DNA from 3 places in the Candidatus Manganitrophus noduliformans genome. Region 1 is predicted to be linked to each of the others. Evidence: riboswitches for the same ligand, from Rfam matches in the RefSeq annotation. Region 1 holds a riboswitch; each other region holds the start of a gene.
What was found. Region 1 has a riboswitch for cyclic di-GMP ahead of MNODULE_RS13020 (fibronectin type III domain-containing protein). Riboswitches for the same ligand answer to the same signal wherever they lie in the genome.

Region 1 (4,541 bases):
GTGTCCGCCGTCGCCGTCGATATGAACTTTGATGGAGGTCGGTGCATTGTTGTTTAAATTGGTATAGACGACTTTATACGTAAACGGGGTGGCGGCCCCGCCCCCTTTGGGAAAGACGCCGCCGGTCGATCCAAAACCGGTATCCGGACTATAGGAGAGCGCCACCGGGGCGATGTAATTGATCGAGAGATACATCTGGGTGACCCGAAGACCGTTTGCATTGGTGACATGTTTGACGACCCCCATCATGTTATTGATGTCGTCCCAGCTCCAGGGGGCGAGCGTCGCCGGATTGCGGGTGAAGAAATCGCCGCTAAATGTTTGATAACTCGTCGTTCCGCCGAGGAAGGTGAACGGCACCGCCAAATCGTCATCGTTCGGCAACTGCGGGCTGAAGGCGGAGCTGACCGTAAGATCGTTCCGATCGCTGACGGAAGCGACCGTTCGGGTTTGTCCCATCGCCGTAATCTGACTTCCGGCCGCCAGCTGGGATGTAAAGCTGGTGGCGTTTCCATGGATGCTGGTGGCCCCGATGGAGTAGATGGTACCGGCGCCCGGCACCTCATCAAAGCTTTTAAGAAAATCGACGCCGTTGGTCCGGATCCCGATCTGCAGATTGCACGGAATGGTGGCACAGCGCGCTACCACGTTCAGCCGGACGCCGGTGATCATGGTCGTTGAAGCGGGGAAATCGTCCAGGTCCATATAGAGCGTTTCGTCAAGTACGGTGCTTGCCGCGTAGGAAGTGTCGCCGTTGGAGGTGTCAAGAGCGGTGGCCTCTGACCCGCCGGGAGTGAAGGTCCATCCTGTGGAGAGCGCATTCTTCCCGGAAGGGGAGAGGGCCTTTGTAAAATTGACTCTCACAAAAAGTTCGGTGACCCGAAGGGCGTCGGAGTCGGTTGAATGCTGCACGATCGGAATCAATGAGTTGATGTCGTCCCAGGTCCAGGGGGCGCTGGTTCTCGGATTGGTTGTATAGAGGTTCCCGGAATAACTTCGGTAAGAGCTGCTTCGGACCGTTCTGGTGCTGCCGAGACGGTCGGTTGTGTCGGTCGGCCCGGCCCGAAATCCCAACTGAATGCCGGTGCTCGACGACCCCGCAGCGCGGGCCATGGCAAAAACTTGAACATCGTTGATCACGAATCCGACAAGCGTCGTGTCGTCCAAATCCATGTAGATTTTATTGCCTAAAGCCGTATTTTCGATGTAGCTCGCATCACTGTCGTTGGCGTCCCAGACGTTTGCATAGGTGAACCCGCCCCCGACGACCGTCCAAGTTCCCGATGCGCTGAAATTGGAGTTTTGGCCGCTCGGATGCAAAGTGAGGGTTTCAGCAAGACTGGATGCGGCATTGAGAAGAATCGCAAGCAAGCCGGCAATAACAGGAAAAAGGCGCAGAGATGAGGGTCTTTTACCGAACGGTGATCGTTTCCTCACGAAGTGCCCTTCCTCTTGGAAAATTCTCGCCGAGCTTACTTGCCGACAGGCCGGTTTTCCCGTTTTCGGGTCCTCCCCGCCGGATGAATAAAATTTACTATCGGTATATCCTGAGTCAAGTATATCGTCACACCGCTCACAGTCAACAGGAACGACCGCACAATGATGTCGGTTGTGCCGTTTCGACATTCCTGGTTGACCTGAACTCATCGCAAGCGACCCCTCATTTTTCAGTTTCGTACTAAAAAAAGCTCATACCACCTTTGTGGATGAGCTTCGAGCGATTGCCGCTTCGGTAATCCTTGCAACCATATCCTTATGGGACTTAGGTCAAGGACTTTGCGCCCCGTCTCTTTCGAGGAGGGTAGCTCTTGTCGGTGGCATCATGGGTGTCTTTATGTAACTTTTAATATACGGCGGGGATGTCGTTACGTCAATATAAATAGTATCCCAACATTGTATTATGTGGAACGGTAAATTAGTTGGGATCTGCATTAAAAAAGACGGAGAGGGTGTTGTCGCCGGCATTGGTGACGACCAGGTCGTCTTTTGCGTCTCCGTTCAGATCTTCGGCCGAGATGGCCAGGGGGCCGTCACCGGTCGATTGTTGAATCGGATCGGAGAAGAGACCGCCGCCGATATTGAGCAAAACGGAGAGGGTATTATTGGCGCTGTCGGAAACCGCGATGTCCGGTTTTCCATCATTATCGAAGTCTCCCGTCGCGGCAAACTCGGGGTGTTCGCCCCCGGCGAGCGGTAACGTTTGAGCTGAAAAATTTCCGGCGCCGTCTCCAAACAACAGAGTGAGATCGGCGCTGGCACTGTTGACCACGGCCAGATCGATATTCCCATCACTGTCCCAATCTCCGGAGATCATTGCATTGGGACCCGTTCCGACGGAAATCGGCGGCTCCGGGCTGTCAAAACCGCCCGCGCCGTCATTGAGCAAAATCGCAACTTTGTCGTCTGATCCGAGTACGACGGCCAGATCGGTTCTTCCATCTTTATCCAGGTCAGCGGCAAGAAGCGCGATGGGCCCGCTCCCTTCGCTCGGAAAAGGAAGCGGAGATTGGAAAGTTCCGTCTCCGTTTCCGAGGAATAGAGAAATATCGCTTGTGGAAAGATTGGCGGTGGCGAGGTCTTGGTTGTCGTCGTTGTCGAAGTCGGCCGTCACGATTGCGATGGGACCGTTGCCGGAGGAAGGAATTCCCGTGGTTGGGCCGATTCCGGTATGAATCCCCAGGAAAAGAGAGATGGATGAATCTCCGAAATTCACAACGGCCAGATCGTCAAATGAATCGGGCCCAAAACGTCCTGAAGCAAGCGATTGAGGAAAAACGCCGACCGAGAAAGTCTCGGCGGCCGAGAATAGTCCGTTCCCCGTCCCTTTCAAGAGTGAAATGGAGTTGTCGTCTACATTTGCGGTGACTAAGTCCACGAAACTGTCATTGTTAAAATCGCCGGCAGTCACTACTGAAGGGGTGGTTCCCACAAGATGGGTGGTCGGGCTAGAGAAGAGACGGAAAGTCACTTCCACCGCCGTTGTTCCGGAGACCCCATCCGCGGAGGCGGTGATGATCGCCGTCCCTTCCGCGATGCCGGAGGCGAGGCCGTTGGCGTCGATGCTGACAATATCCGGATTGTTCGAAGACCAGGTAAACGTCACACTGGAGATCGATGTTCCGTCCGCATCCCGTGCGGTTGCACTGAACTGTAGGGAACCTGTTTTTGAGATGGTCACGGCCGTCGGGGAGACTTCAATCTCGGCGATGACAGGCGGCGGAGGATCCGTGCCGCCCCCTCCTCCGCCGCCACCGCCGCCGCAAGCGGCGACGAAGACGGATAAGAATACCCCTAAACAGAGGGGAATTCGAGCAAAGATAGATCGGAGAAATAACCGATCCGGTATGAAAAATGCGAGTTCCATCGGTATTTAAAAGACTATCTCTCGACCGGAAATCTGTCAAATTGCTGTAAGATGATCGGCTCTGAAGAAGAAGGTCGGATTGTCGGTCCGTTGAGCCGACCGATATTTTTATGTTCCAGGGAATTCATCGTTTATGATATTGTAATTCTGATGGATTTGAGAGCGTACCCACGGATGAGGAGAAGGAATTGAAAGCGTCCGGATTGCCGACTTGGAATTTGAGCGATTTGTATCAAGGGATCGATGATCCCAAAATCGAGGCCGATCTCCGCGATTCGCTTCAACGGGCCGAACGGTTCGAGCAACAATATCGGGGCCGCATTCTTTCGGGCGAGCTGACCGGAAAGCGTTTTTTCGAAGCGCTGGAAGAGTTGGAATCGATCCGGGAGGGGGTCGATCGGGTTCTTGCTTACGCTTACCTTGTTTTCGCCGCCGATACGCAGAATCCAAAACATGGGGCGCTCCTTCAGCGAACGCAGGAGCGTTTTACCGAACTCCAGCGGCATCTTCTCTTTTTTGAATTGGAATGGACCGCGGTTCCGGAGAAAAAGGCCGAGGAATGGATGCAAGCGCCCGAGCTGTCGAGATATCGTCATTTCTTGGATTCGATCCGAAAATGGGCGCCGCATCGGCTTTCGGAGGCCGAAGAAAAAATCTTGGAGGAAAAGGCGAACACCGGCATCCGCGCCTTCCAACGGCTCTTTGATGAAACGATCAATCAGATTCAATTTCAAGTTGATATCGACGGAGAGCGCCGTTCACTCACCGAGCAGGAGGCGCTCGCTTTGCTTTATGAGCCGCAGCGCGAGGTCCGGCGGGCGGCGGCCAAAGGACTGACCGAAGGGTTGGAGCGGAACGCCCCGCTTTTTACATTCATCTTCAATCAAATTGTGGCCGATCATGCCAGCGATGACCGGCTGCGCCATTTTCCGGACCCGATGGCCTCCCGGAATTTATCGAACGAAATCGAGCCTGCCGCGGTCGATGCGCTTCTCGCCGCCTGCGAATCCTACTACGGCTTGGTCGCTCGCTATTATCGATTGAAGAAAGCGCAACTCGGTCTGGATCAACTCTACGACTACGACCGTTATGCTCCGATGACTGCCAGAACGGAGCCGATCCCTTTCGATAAGGCAAAGGGGCAGGTCCTCTCGGCTTTTACCGACTTCTCGCCGCA
Region 2 (4,541 bases), 310 kb from region 1:
ACACTGTAGGTGGCATCTGCGGTCGCATCACTCTCCACCAGAGAGAGATTCAGCGTCGCGCTCTGAATCACCACCCCGGCCGGAAGACTGCTTAATGCAAATTTCATCAACACCGCATTGGCTGTCTGGTTTGCAGGAAAGGTGTAGGTGTTTAACGTCGTCGACGTATTGTACACCGACGTGTTGATATTGATGAACGTGTCGGCCGCCGGACTCAATCTCACCGTCGTCGGTGTGGATGTGGGCGGAGGATTGGACACCAGCGTCGTTGCGTTGATCGCGGCAGACTGCGCCGAGACATTCCCCGCCGCATCGTAGGCGGCCACCCGGTAGCTGTATAGCGTCGCCGCAAACAGACCGGTATCTGAATAGGTCCGGCTGGTGGTCGTTCCGACCTGGACCCCGTTTCGATACACCCGATAGCCGGCCACCCCGACATTGTCGGTCGAGGCATTCCAGGTCAGATTGATCTGGACCGCTGAAAGCACAGAAGCCAACAGATTCCCGGGGATGGAGGGCGCCGTTGTATCGGGCAGGGCAACGGTCGTAAAAGTCCCATTTCCGGAGGTCGCCAAGTTACCGGCAGCATCTTTACTCTTTACCCGATATTGATAAGTGGTGGCGGGATTCAGTCCGGTCAGGATCTGGGAATGCGCCGTGAGCAGGGTGGAGACGATGGCGGTGGAGGCGCCATAGGCCGTGGTCGTTCCATACTCCACCTGGGTGTCGGCCGGCTCATTGGTGGTCCAACTGATCAGGGCCCCGTTGGCAGTGATACTCCCCGCCACGATTCCCGAAATCACCGGCGCGGTTGTGTCCGGTGGCGGCAGCGTCCTTGTACTCACCGCGGCGCTCTGGGCCGACAGGTTCCCCGCCTCATCGTACGCTGCGACGGTGTAGCTGTAGGCCGTGTCGGCCGCTAAACCGGCATTCGAGTAATTCCGCAAGGTCGTCGTCCCCACCTGGGTGCCGTTGCGATAGATTCGATAACCGGTTACACCGACGTTATCGGTGGACGCATTCCAAGAAAGGTTGATCTGACTGGAGGAAGCGGCCGTCGCCGTCAGGCCCGTCGGCGCCGTCGGCGCCGACGTATCCGCAGTGGATGCTGAATAAGTGATGCTCAAATACGGCCGAAGAGTGGCGGTCGGGTGCTCCATGCTGGCGAAGAAGCGGTAGCGATCGGCCCCTTTGCTGGCATCGGAGTTCACCAGCAGCCCGAAGTTGCTCGAAGGACTGCTCATCCACTCCCGCACCATCGCGGTGATGTCCCACACCTTGTTCCCCAGCGTCTTGTTGATCAACTCCGTGTCATAGGCCGCCGAGATGTCCGCCTGCGCCAACGGATAATTATTGCGGCAGCAGCTATTCGCCGTCCACGCGTTGGTCCCGTCATACGTCATACCGGTGGCCAGGGTCAGATCGGGATTCCGATTGATCAGCTTGTGCACGGCAACACTGTAGGTGGCATCTGCGGTCGCATCACTCTCCACCAGAGAGAGATTCAGCGTCGCGCTCTGAATCACCACCCCGGCCGGAAGACTGCTTAATGCAAATTTCATCAACACCGCATTGGCTGTCTGGTTTGCAGGAAAGGTGTAGGTGTTTAACGTCGTCGACGTATTGTACACCGACGTGTTGATATTGATGAACGTGTCGGCCGCCGGACTCAATCTCACCGTCGTCGGCGTGGATGTGGGCGGAGGAAGGGGCGCGGCGGTAGTGAAAGTATTGTCCAACGAGGTTGCGAGGTTTCCTGCGGCATCCCGGCTCAACACACGGTAGTGATAGAGCGTTTGAGGCTGCAGACCGGTCAAGGTTTGGCTATGAACCGTCACCAGGGTTGCCACCCGCGCGGTGGAAGAGCCATAAGCCGTGGTGGTCCCATACTGTATCTGTGTATCGGTCGGCTCGTTGGTTCCCCATGTAATCACCGCGCTGTTGCCGGTGACGCTCCCCGCGTTGATGCTGGAGATCACCGGGGCCAATGTATCGGGCGTCGTGAGCGTCTTCGTCACTTCGGCAGAGAAGCTGCTTTCATTTCCTGCGGTATCATAGGCCGTCACAGCAAAAAAATAGGTTTGGTTCGCAAGACCGGTCAGGGTATACGATGTCGTCTTGCCGACATTGATCGAAGGTCCATACGTCCGTGAGGCGGTCCCGAAATAGACGCGATATCCGGCCAGATCCGACTCGGCGTTCGCGCTCCAGGTCAGCGTGGCATCCCCGGCAAAAACGGTCATGCTAAAAAAGAGAAAAGAAAAAATGAAGACACCAAAGATCAGGCCAACCTTCTTAGCGTCACTCACGATGGACCTCCTTTTTTCCAAATAAAAAAGCCGCCAAATAGAAAATCCTTTGGCGGCTCGGCGGACATGGCCTTTCGGCTTTAGCCCCGTTGCTCTGCGTCCCCACCTTTCGATGGGTTTGCTCTGAGCAAAGGTCAGATTGAAACAGGACCGCTCATTCGATCATCCCCGCGATCACACGCAATCGCAAATAAAAAAGCCGCCAACGGGATTCCCTTGGCGGCTCGGCGGGCATGGAAGAGGAGCGTCTCTTCTTTAGCCCCGTTGCTCTGCGCCCTCTCCTTTCGGAGAGTTTGCTCTGAGCAAAGGATGAACGAATATTTCAATTGCCTTGTTATGATGTCGCAGTTTATATCATCCGACTTATTCACTGTCAATCGGACAGTGACCTTACGTGAGGAAGTGTGTATTCCAGATCACAAGAAATGTTATCTCGGAATTTCAGCGGGTTGACATTGTGCTCTCTCCGAATCATGCGCGTTCGCCGAAACGAAGCACAACTTCTCTTATTTCCTTCCACGCGCTTTTCCGTAGCGGCCATTCATTTTTCTTCGATCTTGAAGTAGGCGAGCGCGCCCGGGCGCGCTCTGATCGCCTGTTTCGTAGACGCATTTTGGGGGTGTAAAAGGGGTCCGAACTATGGTATGATCGGCCTAATAATCAATTGAGGCTTCTTAGGAACGCCAAGAAGGAGATCGATCCAAAAATGATCCAGATAACCGAGATTGCAAGGAAGAGAATCGCCGTCCTGAAGCAAGATCAAGAAACCAATCATGGGAAAAAGATCGAGGGACTCCGGCTGGTGGTCAAGTCGATGTCGCCGAGCCCCGAGTATGCCCTTGCCTTCGTCGAGCAGGGGAAGAAAGAGTTGAACGACACGGTGGTCGAAGTCGATGGAATTAAGTTATTCATGGAGTCGCGCCATGCGAACCTTCTCGAAGATGTGAAGATCGACTTCATCACCGGCCTCCAGCAGACCGGCTTTAAGGTCGATAATCCCAAGGTCATCGAATCGAAACCGGCGACGCCGGCGACACCCCCCAACTTGGAGAGCCCCCAGGCGAAAGCGGTCCAACAGGTCATCGATACCGAGATCAATCCGGGGGTGGCCGCGCACGGAGGGTATATCACCTTGGTCGATGTGAAGGAGGAGATCGCCTACATCCGGCTGGGAGGGGGCTGCCAGGGTTGCGGGATGTCCAATGTGACGCTCAAACAGGGGGTCGTCGTCGCGATCAAGAAAGCGATTCCCGAAATAAAAGATGTCGTCGATGTCACCGATCATGCCGGCGGAACCAATCCTTATTACACCCCCGGAAAATAACCAATCCCCCTTCCACCGTTCCAGCCCATCGAAAATGAACGGCCCGGGTCGGAGCACCCGTTTCGGCCGAACCAAGCCGGGGCATCGCACAATCAACCATCATCCGTTTCCAAGCTCTCCCCTCATTTTTCGGAGGGTTCCATGAAACGGCTTCTTCTCCTCCTCCCGAGCACGTCGTATCGCGCGGCCGACTTTCTCATTGCCGCGGAGCGCCTCGGCGTGGCGGTCGTCGTCGGCTCGAATGAGCGACAGGCCCTCGAATCGGTCGTTCCCGGAAAAACGATCACCCTCGATTTCGCCGATTTAAAAGGGGCCGCCGAAAAAGTGGTCGACTTCGCCAAGGATCATCCGATCGATGCTGTTGTGTCGGCCGATGAAGAGTCGATCGTTCTGGCCGCAACGATCTCGGAAGCGCTCTCGCTCCCCCACAACCCCGTCTCGGCGACCGCCGCCGCAAAGGACAAACATCGCCTCCGCGAGGTCTTGACCGCCGCCTCGCTCCCGACCCCTCCGTTCCAGCTCTTCTCGACCGACGATCCGCCGGAGGTCCTTTCGCAAAAGGTCTTTTATCCTTGCGTCTTGAAGCCGACCTTTCTCTCCGCCAGCCGCGGCGTGATCCGGGCGAATCATCCCGATGAGTTTGTCGCCGCTTTTTATTGGTTGAGCCGCATTCTAAAAGAGCCGGAGGTAAAGCGCCTCGGCGGCGATGCCGCCAAACAGATTTTGGTCGAGGATTTTATACCGGGAAAAGAGGTCGCGCTGGAAGGACTGCTCCGGGAGGGACATCTTTCGGCCCTGGCGCTCTTCGATAAGCCCGACCCGCTCGATGGGCCTTTCTTCGAGGAGACGATTTATGTGACCCCCTCGCGCCTCCCCCCCTCGATGCAAGAGGCGATCACCGAATGCAC
Region 3 (4,541 bases), 320 kb from region 1:
CTCCTGCGATCAGTGCAACCACGCTGCTGCTCAATCCGAGTACACAGGTGAGGCTGAATCCGGTTGCCGATACGTTCCTAAACCTCAACAGTACGGTGTATAGTGGGTCGACGACGCTGAACACCTACACCTTTCCTGCAAACCAGACGGCCAATGCGGTGTTGATGAAATTCGCCTTGAGCGGCATTCCCGCCGGAGCGGTGATTCAGAGCGCGACGCTGAATCTCTCTCTGGTGGAGAGTGATGCGACCGCAGATGCCACCTACAGTGTTGCCGTGCACAAGCTGATCAATCGGAATCCCGATCTGACCCTGGCCACCGGTATGACGTATGACGGGACCAACGCGTGGACGGCGAATAGCTGCTGCCGCAATAATTATCCGTTGGCGCAGGCGGACATCTCGGCGGCCTATGACACGGAGTTGATCAACAAGACGCTGGGGAACAAGGTGTGGGACATCACCGCGATGGTGCGGGAGTGGATGAGCAGTCCTTCGAGCAACTTCGGGCTGCTGGTGAACTCCGATGCCAGCAAAGGGGCCGATCGCTACCGCTTCTTCGCCAGCATGGAGCACCCGACCGCCACTCTTCGGCCGTACCTGAGCGTCACCTACACCCTTCCATAGAAGTGAGAAGGTTGCCGCCGCTGTTCAGGGGAGGGCCAGATCCTCTGGAAGAAACGCGCGGCAAGGGGGACCGGGTAGACGGGATCGAGCAACTAGATTCTGATCCACCCGGTCCCTTCATGGCCGAACCGAAACCGGTCGGGATGGAAGATCTCCGCCAAGATCTCAAGCGATTCGGCAAGGCGGGGACCGGGGCGGTTGAAGTACTGGTTCCCGTCGAGCAGATAGACCTGTTTCTCGCGAACGGCTTTCAGCGCCGGCCAAGCCGGATGCGCGGTCAACGCGGGAAGCTCCTTCCGGGTCCGCGGAATGTCGAATCCGCACGGCAAGATCAGAATGACATCGGGATCGGCCTGAATGAGCGCTTCCCAGGTCATCCAGGGGGAGTGCTTCCCGGCCTCTCCGAAGAGATTCACCCCCCCCGCCATCCCGATCAACTCCGGCATCCAATTTCCCCCGGCCATCAGCGGATCGATCCATTCGATCGCCGCGGCGCGCGGCCTCACCGCCGGCCGTTCGTTTTTCTTCGCGATGGCCGCCATCCGCTCCTGCAACTGTTGCACGAGGGCGCGGCCCCGCTCGGAAACCCCCATCGCGTCGGCGACCCGCCGAATGTCGGCCCAAATATCAGAGAGCGCATTCGGGGCGAGGGGAATGAGGATCGGGGACGCCTCCGCCGCGGCGCCGGGGGTGATCCAATCCCGAAGCGCCGCTTCCACCTCCTTGAGGCTGACCGCGCAGACCTCGCATTGGGTCTGCGTGATGATGTGGGTGGGGCGAAGCTGTTTGAGAAGATCGGCGTCCACCCGGTAGATGCTCAACGCCTGCTGCAAAAGCCCTTTGACCCGCCGGTCGATCTCGCCGCTGGTCCCCTCGGTGGCGAATTTCGGCGCCGTGCAGACCGGCAGACGGGAAACCGAGAGGGGATAGTCGCATTCATGGGACCGGCCGACCAGTCGATCCTCCAAACCCAGCGCGCAGACGATTTCGGTGCTGCTGGCGATCAATGAAACGATCCGATTCATTCAGGCCGCCTCCTTTTGAAGAAGTGATGTTAGGTGTTCTCGAAGCATTCGCGCGTCCCGCGGCGCGTGCCCGCCGGTGTCGTTGTTGAAATAGGCATAAATCGCTTTTCCAGACCGGGCTTCGTTTGCAAGCCAGGCCGCCCAGTCTCTGAGCGTCCGATCGGAGTAGGCCCCTTGATAATGACCGTCGCCGCCGTGAAATCGGGTATAGACAAACGGCCCGATCGTCTCCCGCGGCGTGGCCGATTCGTGATGATCGTGGAGGCACATCGCCACCCCTCTCGCCTCCATCGCGTGGAAGATCTCATCGGTATACCAGGTTGGATCTCGAAATTCAACCACTTGCAGCGGGTGGTCCGGGAGGGCCTCCAAAAAGTCGAAGAGCCGCCGCTCGTTCCGCTTTAAACGAGGAGGGAGTTGATAAAGGACGGGGCCGAGCTTCGGTCCAAGAAGCCGGGCCCGGCTCCAGAAGAGGTGGAGCGGGTCGGCGGGATCTTTCAGCCTCTTGATGTGGGTGAGATACCGGCTCGCTTTCACCGCATAGAGAAAATGATCGGGGACCCGATCGCGCCATTCGGAAAACGTTTTTTCGCTCGGAAGCCGGTAGAAGCTGTTGTTGATCTCGACGGTGTCGAATTGCGCGGCATAGTAGTCGAGCCATTTTTTCTGAGGGAGGGAAGCGGAATAGAAGTTCCCTTTCCAATGACGATATTGCCAGCCGGAACATCCGACGCGAACCGCTTGTGCTTCCATGACCCTCCTTCCTTTCTCCTCGTGAAGAAATTCTTGAGATCGAGGCTTGATCAACTCATTTTAGAACAACGGCGTTCATGAAGGCAACGATGGGGCCGCGCCGGAGCATTGATTCAAACCGGATCTGCAGAGGTGGCGTGTCTTTCAAAAGTGGATGACGGTATGTCTTTCGGAGGGATGTCTCATGCCGAAATAATTTTTTGTCACGTGTGGAAAACTCGTTGACTCTTAAATTTTAAATGTGTTATATAACCTCTTATCGACGTATACCATGAAAGCTGTATACGCTTCGAAAGCCGTTCATCCAGGACATCTATCGATCCTTTGCTCAGAGCAAACCCGTCGAAAGATGGGGACGCAGAGCAACGGGGCTAAAGCTGTAAAGCCATGCCCGCCGAGCCGCCAAAGGAATGGCGGCTTTTTTTGGGGCGCGTTTGGGTCGCCCCTATCACGGACTGAATCAACACTCACCATACATACTCGCATTTGACCTTTGCTCAGAGCAAACCCATCGAAAGGTGGGGACGCAGAGTAACGGGGCTACCGCCATCCGGCCACGCCCGCCGAGCCGCCAAAGGAAATAGCTCTTTTCCTTTTTCGCGCTTGGAGGTTCGCCGTGGCAGATTACTTGAGAAGGTGCAGGCTTCTTCTCGCCCTTGTTTTTCTTCTCATCCTCGATCATCATGCGCTTGCCCTCGCCGGGGAGGCGGTCCTGACCTGGGATCCGAACAGCGAAGGAAACCTGGCAGGCTACCGGGTCTACGTCGGTCTGCTGCCGGGGGTCTACAGTCCTCCGATCAATGTGGGACGGGTGACTTCCTGGACGGTGCCGAACCTGACCGAGGGGCTGACCTACTATTTCGCGGTCACCGCCTATGATACGAACGGCAAGGAAAGCGGCTTCTCGAATGAAGCCCGCAAAACCATCCCTCCGCTAAACGATGTGATTGCGCCGCTGATCTCGAGTGTTACCAACAGCAATCGCACCCTGAATTCGGCGCTCATTACCTGGGGCACCGATGAGCCGGCGGATACGCGAATCGAGTATGGCACAACAACCGCCTACGGGCTGACCACGCCGTTGGTGTCGAGCTTGGTGACCGTGCACAGTCAGACCCTTTCGAATCTACTCCCCGGCACGCTCTATCACTACCGGGTCCTCAGCCGGGACGCGGCGGGCAATCTGGCGACCTCGGCCGATCAGATTTTTACAACGCTATCGGATACCACGACGCCGACCGTTCCCGGAAATGTTAGCGGGGCGGCGCTGTCGACCACTCAGATCAATTTGACGTGGAGCGCTTCCACGGATAACGTCGGGGTGGCCGGCTATCGGATCTATCGCAACGGGGTGCAAGTCGCCACGCGGACCACGCTGACCTACTCGGACGGGAATCTGACCCCCGATACCGTCTACAGTTATCGCGTGGCGGCTTATGACGCCGCGGGGAACCTCTCGGCGCAGAGCGCCGCGGCGAGCGTAAGGACATTGGCGCCGGCGGACACCGCCGCGCCGGTGATCTCCGGAATGGGCGCGATCAATATCACCGCCGGCGGAGCCTTGATCAGTTGGAGCACCAATGAGCCGGCCGACACGCAGATCGAGTATGGGACGACGACCGCTTTCGGTTCTTTCACCGCGATCGTTCCGACCCTGGTGACGGCGCACGCGCAGAGCCTTTCCGGCCTGCTTCCCGCGACGCTTTATCACTACCGGGTGCGCAGCCGCGATGCGGCGGGCAATTTGGCGGTCTCGGGAAGCGGCAGCTTCACCACCGCCGTTCTCCCCGATACAACCGCTCCTTCCGTGCCGACAAACGTCGGGGCGGCCGCGGTTTCGTCTTCGCAGGTTCAGTTGAGTTGGAGCGCCTCGACCGATAACGTGGGAGTGGCCGGTTATCGGATCTATCGCAACGGGGTGCAGATCGCCAGCAGCGCCCTTCGGACCTATCTCAACTCCGGCCTGGCGGCGAACACGGTATACAGCTACGCGGTGGCGGCTTATGACGCCGGGGGAAACCTCTCCCCCGCCTCGGCGGCCGTTTCCGTCACGACCCTCCCTTTGATGCCGACGGTCTCACAGTCGGCGGCTTCCGGTGTTACGGCCACCTCCGCCACCCTCTCCGGGTCGGTGAAT

Region 2: it holds a riboswitch for cyclic di-GMP, as region 1 does, so the genes downstream of both, MNODULE_RS11635 (fibronectin type III domain-containing protein) here and MNODULE_RS13020 (fibronectin type III domain-containing protein) in region 1, are expected to answer to the same signal.
Region 3: it holds a riboswitch for cyclic di-GMP, as region 1 does, so the genes downstream of both, MNODULE_RS11620 (fibronectin type III domain-containing protein) here and MNODULE_RS13020 (fibronectin type III domain-containing protein) in region 1, are expected to answer to the same signal.

The regions. Positions count from the first base shown of each region.
Region 1 covers NZ_VTOW01000002.1:808,074-812,614, reverse strand. The annotation lists gene MNODULE_RS13020 (fibronectin type III domain-containing protein) at 1-1,437, opposite strand, end outside; cyclic di-GMP riboswitch class I at 1,729-1,817, opposite strand; gene MNODULE_RS13015 (FG-GAP-like repeat-containing protein) at 1,916-3,364, opposite strand; gene MNODULE_RS13010 (M3 family oligoendopeptidase) at 3,553-4,541, shown strand, end outside.
Region 2 covers NZ_VTOW01000002.1:494,982-499,522, forward strand. The annotation lists gene MNODULE_RS11635 (fibronectin type III domain-containing protein) at 1-2,309, opposite strand, end outside; cyclic di-GMP riboswitch class I at 2,358-2,442, opposite strand; cyclic di-GMP riboswitch class I at 2,525-2,617, opposite strand; gene MNODULE_RS11640 (NifU family protein) at 3,016-3,633, shown strand; gene MNODULE_RS11645 (ATP-grasp domain-containing protein) at 3,775-4,541, shown strand, end outside.
Region 3 covers NZ_VTOW01000002.1:489,557-494,097, reverse strand. The annotation lists gene MNODULE_RS11635 (fibronectin type III domain-containing protein) at 1-626, shown strand, start outside; gene MNODULE_RS11630 (cobalamin-binding protein) at 719-1,651, opposite strand; gene MNODULE_RS11625 (DUF72 domain-containing protein) at 1,652-2,404, opposite strand; cyclic di-GMP riboswitch class I at 2,727-2,811, shown strand; cyclic di-GMP riboswitch class I at 2,896-2,980, shown strand; gene MNODULE_RS11620 (fibronectin type III domain-containing protein) at 3,021-4,541, shown strand, end outside.